2 regions of the Bacillus sp. 01N45 genome follow, and region 1 is predicted to be linked to the other one. Evidence: riboswitches for the same ligand, from Rfam matches in the RefSeq annotation. Region 1 holds a riboswitch; the other holds the start of a gene.

What was found. Region 1 has a riboswitch for S-adenosylmethionine ahead of AC1DMU_RS26240 (MetQ/NlpA family ABC transporter substrate-binding protein). Riboswitches for the same ligand answer to the same signal wherever they lie in the genome.
Region 2: another riboswitch for S-adenosylmethionine. It lies ahead of AC1DMU_RS08915 (YezD family protein); the one in region 1 lies ahead of AC1DMU_RS26240 (MetQ/NlpA family ABC transporter substrate-binding protein).

The regions. Positions count from the first base shown of each region.
Region 1 is NZ_JBFTQW010000016.1:17,947-21,776, forward strand. It holds gene AC1DMU_RS26235 (methionine ABC transporter ATP-binding protein) at 1-923, opposite strand, end outside; gene AC1DMU_RS26240 (MetQ/NlpA family ABC transporter substrate-binding protein) at 936-1,748, opposite strand; SAM riboswitch class I at 1,834-1,948, opposite strand; gene AC1DMU_RS26245 (NAD(P)-dependent alcohol dehydrogenase) at 2,029-2,937, opposite strand; gene AC1DMU_RS26250 (hypothetical protein) at 3,083-3,830, shown strand, end outside.
Region 2 is NZ_JBFTQW010000003.1:225,294-229,123, reverse strand. It holds gene lysA (diaminopimelate decarboxylase) at 132-1,448, shown strand; SAM riboswitch class I at 1,565-1,673, shown strand; gene AC1DMU_RS08915 (YezD family protein) at 1,746-1,889, shown strand; gene AC1DMU_RS08910 (phosphoadenylyl-sulfate reductase) at 1,976-2,680, shown strand; gene sat (sulfate adenylyltransferase) at 2,719-3,830, shown strand, end outside.

The sequences.
Region 1 (3,830 bases):
ATCAGTTTCCCATATGCTTCATGTTTTAGCTGTGTAATATTACCGGATAAAATATTCGGATACACTTGGAAACGTTTTGTAGCAACAGCTAATGCTGGCTCTCCTGAAGCATTCCCTATAAAGGAGAGAGTTACAATTTCACCGGTAGTTTGTAGTTCTTTTTGTACCTCTCCTGGAATTTTAGCTGCAAAGGCGCTGTTTACAAATTTTTTCGTTGTTTTATGCTGTGGGTTTGTGAAGATATCCTTCACAGTCCCGCTTTCAACTACTGCTCCATGTTCCATAACAGCAACTCGGTCACATATACGCTGGATAACATTCATTTCATGTGTAATTAATAAAATTGTGATCCCGATTTCTTCATTAATCTTTAATAATAGGTCGAGAATAGAATCAGTTGTTTCTGGGTCTAAAGCGCTTGTTGCTTCGTCGCTTAATAACACTTCCGGTTCATGTGATAGTGCACGTGCAATGGCAACACGTTGCTTCTGGCCGCCAGAAAGTTCGCTCGGATATGCATCTTTTCGGTTAAAAAGATCGACAATACGTAAATACTTTTCTACCCTTTTTTCAATTTCATTTTTGGGAAGACCAGATAGACGTAACGGTAATGCGATATTTTCATAAACTGTCACAGTTTTAAGTAAGTTGAATCCTTGAAAAATCATTCCGATTTTTTGTCTCGATTTTGCTAGTTCATTTGCTGATAAAGTTGTTAAGTCTTGGCCGTTTACAATGATATTTCCTGTCGTTGGTTTTTCTAATAAATTTACACATCGAATTAATGTACTTTTACCAGCGCCACTATATCCAATGATTCCAAATACTTCGCCCTTTTTTACTTGAAGGGAAGTAGGTTTAAGAGCTTCTACATTCCCTTTTTTTGTTGTAAATACTTTGGATACATTTTTTAATTCAATCATTATCGTCAGCTCCTACCAAGATGGTAAAACTGAACCATCAAATTTTTTCTCGATAAATTCTTTTACTTCTTTAGATTGATAAGCTTTCTTTAATTTATTTACAACAGCATCATCTTTATTTTCAGTACGAACAACGACCCAGTTTACATATGGTGAATCCTTTCCTTCACGGAAAATAGAATCTTTCGCAGGGCTTAATTTTGCACCTAATGCAAAGTTTGTATTAATTGCAGCTGCTTTCACTTCACTTAGTTGTGTCGGTAATTGAGATGCCTCTAATTCAACAATTTTTAATTTCTTTGGGTTTTCAATTACATCTTTCGCAGTCGCTTTTTCTGTAGCCTTTGGATCCACTTTTAAAACGCCTGCTTTTTCAAATAGTTTTAAAGCTCGAAGTTCATTCGTTGGATCATTTGGTACAGCGATTGCGTCGCCCTCTTTTAAGTCTTTTACATCTTTTATGTCTTTAGAATATACGCCCATAGGGAATGTTACTGTTGAAAATACTTCAGTTAATTTCATATTGCGTTCAGCTTTAAATACGTCTAAATAAGATTTCGTTTGATAGCTATTTACATCGAGGCTTTTTTCATCTAAAGATACGTTCGGTGCTACATAATCATTAAATACTTTTACATCAATTTCGAGACCGTCTTTCGCTGCCACTTCTTTTACCTTTTCAAAAATTTGTTCATGCGGTCCACCCGTTACACCGACAGTAACCTTTTTCTCATCTAATGCTTTTACCTCTTTATCAGAATTAGCACCACATGCACCTAACAATAATACAGCTCCACTTACAATGCTCAATAATACTTTTTTCATCTATAGTTCCCCCTTCATATACGTTCCAAAATAAAAAGCACCTCTCAAAAATAAGAGAGGTGCCGAATAGACAAAATAGGTTTCTCTCTTATCTTCCAAAACGAAAACTCGTTTTGCAGGAATTAGCACCTTAGCTTATACGTCATAAGCTCGGTTGCCGGGCATCATCGGGCCAGTCCCTCCGCCACTCTTGATAAGAGTATGTGTATGTAGTTTTTTAATATGGTACTAATAGTAAATCTTACAAATAGAATTGTCAATATTATTTTCTGAATATATTTTATTTTAAGGTAATGGAAACATTCCCTTTTTTATGTCCCTTTTCCACATGCATATGAGCTTCAGCAATTTCTTCTAATCGGTAAGTTCTATCAATAACGGGCTTTAGTTTTTCCGTTTCGACTAGTTTTTTTAATAGAATCATATCCTCTTTACTTACCTTGGCCATCATTCCATTAACAGATACATATTTTCCATTGGATGTTAATGTATTTGTACAAAGGGATTTTTTATACTTCCCAACTGCATCAAATATAATATCGTAGCGCTCGCCCGGCTTAGTAAAATCTTCTTTCGTATAATCAATTACTTTATCAGCTCCTAAAGATTGAACGAGTTCAAAATTTGAATTACTACAAACAGCCGTAACGGTCGTACCGAAATATTTAGCAAGTTGTACAGCAGCTGTTCCTACTGATCCGGAGGCACCATATATGAGCACTTGTTGCCCTTTTTTTATACGGCCCTTTCTCAGGAAATGCAATGCTGAAGTTCCACCAAAAGGAATAACTGCCGCTTCTTCATACGTCACATTGGTAGGTTTTAATGTTATTAATCCACTTTCATGTACACATGTATATTCAGCATAAGCACCAGCATGAAGGCCAGTTAATGCAAAGATAGGATCTCCCTCTTTAAATTGAGTTACATCTGTTCCTATTTCTTCGATTTCACCGGATAACTCTACGCCGAGTATAGGGTTTCTCGGTTTTCTGAAACCTAATATGATCCGCATAGGAATCCAAAATAAGAGGGGACTATTAAAACCGCGTATTCTACAATCTCCAGTCGATACACTTGTTGCGTGAATTTTAATTAATACTTCGTTCTTTTTAGGTGTAGGTTTCTCTATATTTTGAAGCTGAAGAACGTTAGGTGGTCCATACTGTGTGCAAATGATCGCCTTCATAATGACCTCCTGAAATGAGTTGTTGTTATTTACATCATATTTAAAACCTTCATTAAACATGTCGCTATATAGCGAATATAGATTAAAAATTATATAGATTTCATAGGAAAAGAGGTGATATTATTTTGGGAAAGGGGGCGACATTATGAAAAAAATTATTTTTGTTTCAAGTTTAGTACTTGCAATCAGTCTAGGGGTAGGGTGTAGTAATGAGAAAACAGCAAAGACGGATGAACCGAAAAAAGAATCAGTTCAAAAAGAAAAAGAATTAGCAGCGAAGGATGTTTTCAAGAAAACGAACGAAGCTTTTAAAAATGAAGAGCATGTAACGATGACATATGGTGTAGGGGTAAAAGCTGAGGGAACAGAGATGGATATATTAAAGGCTAAGATGCAATTAGAGCCAAAGACAAAGAATTCTCGTTCTGAAATGAATATTTCCGGTACAGATGTTGTAGTGTATACTGTGGATGGTAAAGTTGCTGGTGAGGTAAAAAACCCTAATACAGGAGAAGTTATAACCGTACCAGAGGAGCAATTAAACGCTGGTGGAATGAAAGCGACTCAAGATATTATAGATAAGTTAGAAGTACCAGCAGTAGTTTTAGATAAAATGAAGATGGAGAAAAGCGGAGATAAATATAAACTGAAATTTACATTAAAAGGGCAAGAAGCAGAAAGTATGTTAACTAGCATGGATGAAACACAGAAGAAAATGTTACAAGCACAAAATGCGAAGATAGAAGAAGTGGATGCAGAATATATCATTACAAAAGATTTTAAATATGAATCAGCAAAGATAGACATGATTATGAGTAGTAACGGCAAGGATAAAGCACACATTATTACGAACGCAAAATATACGTCGTACGAAAAGTTTGACCCAATACAAT
Region 2 (3,830 bases), on a different contig from region 1:
CAATATATATTTTTCCTAATAAGAAACGCGTGTGAACATTGTTCCGCGCGTTTTTTGTCTATCTAAAAGCGTGCTGCAATGAATAGAAGATTGGGGTTATGAGTTTTAGAGGAAATAAGGGAGGAATTCAAATGTATTTACACGGCACGAGCCGAATCAATGGGCAAGGACACTTAGAAATTGGAGGATGCGATACGACGCAGCTAGCAAAACAATACGGAACACCACTTTATGTATACGATGAAGAGTCAATTCGAGGAAAGTGCCGCGCGTTTCATCGTGCGTTTAAAGAAAGTGGTTTCTCTTATCAAGTAGCATATGCAAGCAAGGCGTTCTTGTGCATGGAGATGTGCCGAGTGGCTCGTGAAGAGAATATGTCATTAGATGTTGTTTCTGGAGGAGAATTATATACTGCGCTGCAAGCAGGATTTCCGGCATCACGCATTCATTTTCACGGCAATAATAAAACAGAAGAAGAAATTGTGATGGCTCTTCAGGCGAATATTGGTTGTTTTGTCGTAGATAATTTCTTGGAATTAGAAATTTTGCATGATTTAGCAGTGCAACATGGGAAATTTGTGAACATATTAATTCGTGTAACGCCCGGAGTAGAGGCGCACACACATGAATATATTACAACAGGCCAAGATGATTCGAAATTTGGATTTGGCGTGTCAAATGGTCAAGCGATGCAAGTAATTGAGATTGCTTTACAAAAATCAAATTATAATGTGTTAGGAATTCATTCACATATCGGATCACAAATATTTGAAACGGCCGGCTTTGTGCGAGCGATTGAAGTTCTTCGTCAATTTTTAGAACAAGTGAGAGAGCGAACAAACTATGTAGTAAAAGTGCTAAATGTAGGCGGAGGATTCGGAATACGCTACACAGAGTCAGATACACCATTAACTCTTGAGACATATGTGCGAGCTGTAACAAGTGCTGTGAGGGAACAATTTACAGTATGTAATTATCCCCTGCCAGAAATATGGGTTGAACCAGGCCGTAGTATTGTAGGGGATGCTGGAACGACAATTTATACAGTCGGATCTGTGAAAGATATTCCTGGTATTCGGAAATATGTATCAGTGGATGGTGGGATGACTGATAATTTAAGACCTGCTTTATATAACGCTCGTTATGAAGCGATGTTAGCGAATCGAGGGAATGATGAGAATGAGGAACTTGTCTCGATTGCTGGGAAGTGCTGTGAGAGTGGAGATATGTTAATTTGGGATATCACTCTACCGAAAGTTGCTTCAGCCGATTTATTAGCAATTTCTTGTACAGGGGCATATGGATACTCGATGGCGAATAATTATAATCGGATTCGTAGACCAGCTGTCGTCTTCGCGAAAGGCGGCACATCACAAATTGTTGTAGAGCGTGAAACATATGAAAATATTATTGGGAACGATCGCATACGTATTAAAGAACTTGTGTGAATGGGAAAAAGGAGTTGTTCGGATGGGCAATTCCTTTTTTATAAAACAAAATAATTAAAATATATCGGAAAACTAGGATTGAAAAAAATCAGAATTGTGATAAAATACAAATACAAAGCTTATCAAGAGAAGCGGAGGGAACTGGCCCGAAGAAGCTCGGCAACCTGCTTATAGAAAGCAAGGTGCTAAATCCAGCAAAATGGAATCCATTTTGAAAGATAAGGTAAAATATATTACCGAACAGTCTTTTCGAAATGGGAAAGATTTTTTTTATGAATAAAAAGGGGGGCTGTTCGCGTGAGCGTACGGGAACATTTTGAGGAAGTATCTGAGAAAATTCAAGCGATGCTTGCTGATATGAAATATGGTTCAATTACAATTGTTGTGCAAGATGGGAAAGTCATTCAATTAGAGAAAAGTGAAAAGGTACGTTTAAAGTAAAAAGCGCTGACTAGAAAAACTAGAGGCGGTTTTAACCTATTATATTAGGTTAAAACCGTCTTTTTGCTTTTACAGGGGGAAAGAACATGTTGACGTATGAAACGTGGGAAGAAAATAATGTTTCATTTTCAGAAGAAGATGAAACGAAAGGCGCGCTATCTGTATTAAGTTGGGCTTATAAAGAATATAAAAGTGAAATTGTATACGCATGTAGCTTCGGAGTGGAAGGGATGGTATTGCTGCATCTTATAAACCAAGTAAATCCATCTGCTAAAGTTGTATTTTTAGATACGAATGTTCATTTTCAAGAAACGTATGAATTAATTCAAAAAGTGCGGAAACGATTTCCTTCATTAAATATTATAGAAAAACAGCCGGAACTTACGCTTGATGAACAAGCGAAGTTGCATGGTGAGAAATTATGGGAAAGTAATCCGAATCTTTGTTGTAAAATTAGAAAAATTTTACCGTTAGAAAAATCATTAGCAGCGGAAAAAGCTTGGATATCGGGCTTAAGGAGGGAACAATCAGAAACACGTAAGCATACAAAGTTTATAAATCAAGATCATCGCTTTCAATCTATTAAAGTTTGTCCACTCATTCATTGGACGTGGAAAGAAGTGTGGCGATATGTATACAAACATAGCTTACCGTATAACCCGCTGCATGATGTTGGATATCCAAGTATTGGGTGTGAGAAGTGTACGTTACCTGTAGGTGAGGGTGGCGATTCGAGAGATGGTAGGTGGTCTGGGAAAGTGAAAACAGAATGTGGTCTTCATTACCAATAAGATGAATTTGAAAATAAAGCTAAGAGAGGAAATAGAAAATGAGTACAAGAAACGAATTAATAAATCGTATAGACGAGACTTACGACGTATCACAAATCGAAAAAGAAATTGAACTAGACAACATTGCGTTAAGTGATTTAGAGCTATTAGCGACAGGGGGATATAGCCCACTTACTGGTTTTTTAGGAAAGAAAGATTATGATTCGGTCGTAGAAACGCTTCGCTTAGCAAACGGGAGCATATGGAGTATACCGATTACATTACCAGTAACAGAAGAAGTAGCAGAGAGTCTAAAAGCTGGAGAGGAAGTAAAACTTGTTAATGCTGAAAATGTATATGGTGTCATTCAAATAGAAGATATTTTTGTGCCTGACAAGGAAAAAGAAGCGTTACTTGTGTATAAAACGACGGATGAGGCTCATCCAGGAGTGAAAAAATTATATGAACGACCGAACGTTTATGTCGGGGGAGCTATTATTCTTACAAAACGCTTTGAAAATAATCCGTTTCCTTCTTATCATTTAGATCCAATTGAAACGAGAGAAGAATTTAAAAAACGTGGTTGGAAAACAGTGGTTGGATTTCAAACGAGAAATCCGGTACATCGTGCCCATGAATACATTCAAAAATCTGCCCTTGAAATTGTAGATGGTCTCTTTTTAAATCCACTCGTTGGGGAAACGAAATCGGACGATATTCCTGCTGATGTAAGGATGGAAAGCTATGAAGTATTACTTCAAAACTATTATCCGAAAGATCGTGTCTTTTTAGGTGTATTTCCTGCAGCAATGCGTTACGCAGGACCGAGGGAAGCGATATTCCATGCAATAGTCAGAAAGAATTTTGGATGCACCCACTTTATCGTAGGACGTGATCATGCAGGAGTAGGAGATTATTACGGGACTTATGAAGCACAAGAAATTTTTACAAACTTTACAGTGGAAGAGTTAGGGATTACACCATTATTTTTTGAACATAGTTTTTACTGCACGAAGTGTGAAGCGATGGCTTCGACGAAAACATGCCCACACGGAAAAGAGGATCATGTCATTTTATCAGGTACGAAAGTAAGAGAACTATTAAGAAACGGTGAGGTTCCGCCGAGTACATTTAGTCGTAAAGAAGTAGTGGAAGTGCTAATTAAAGGTTT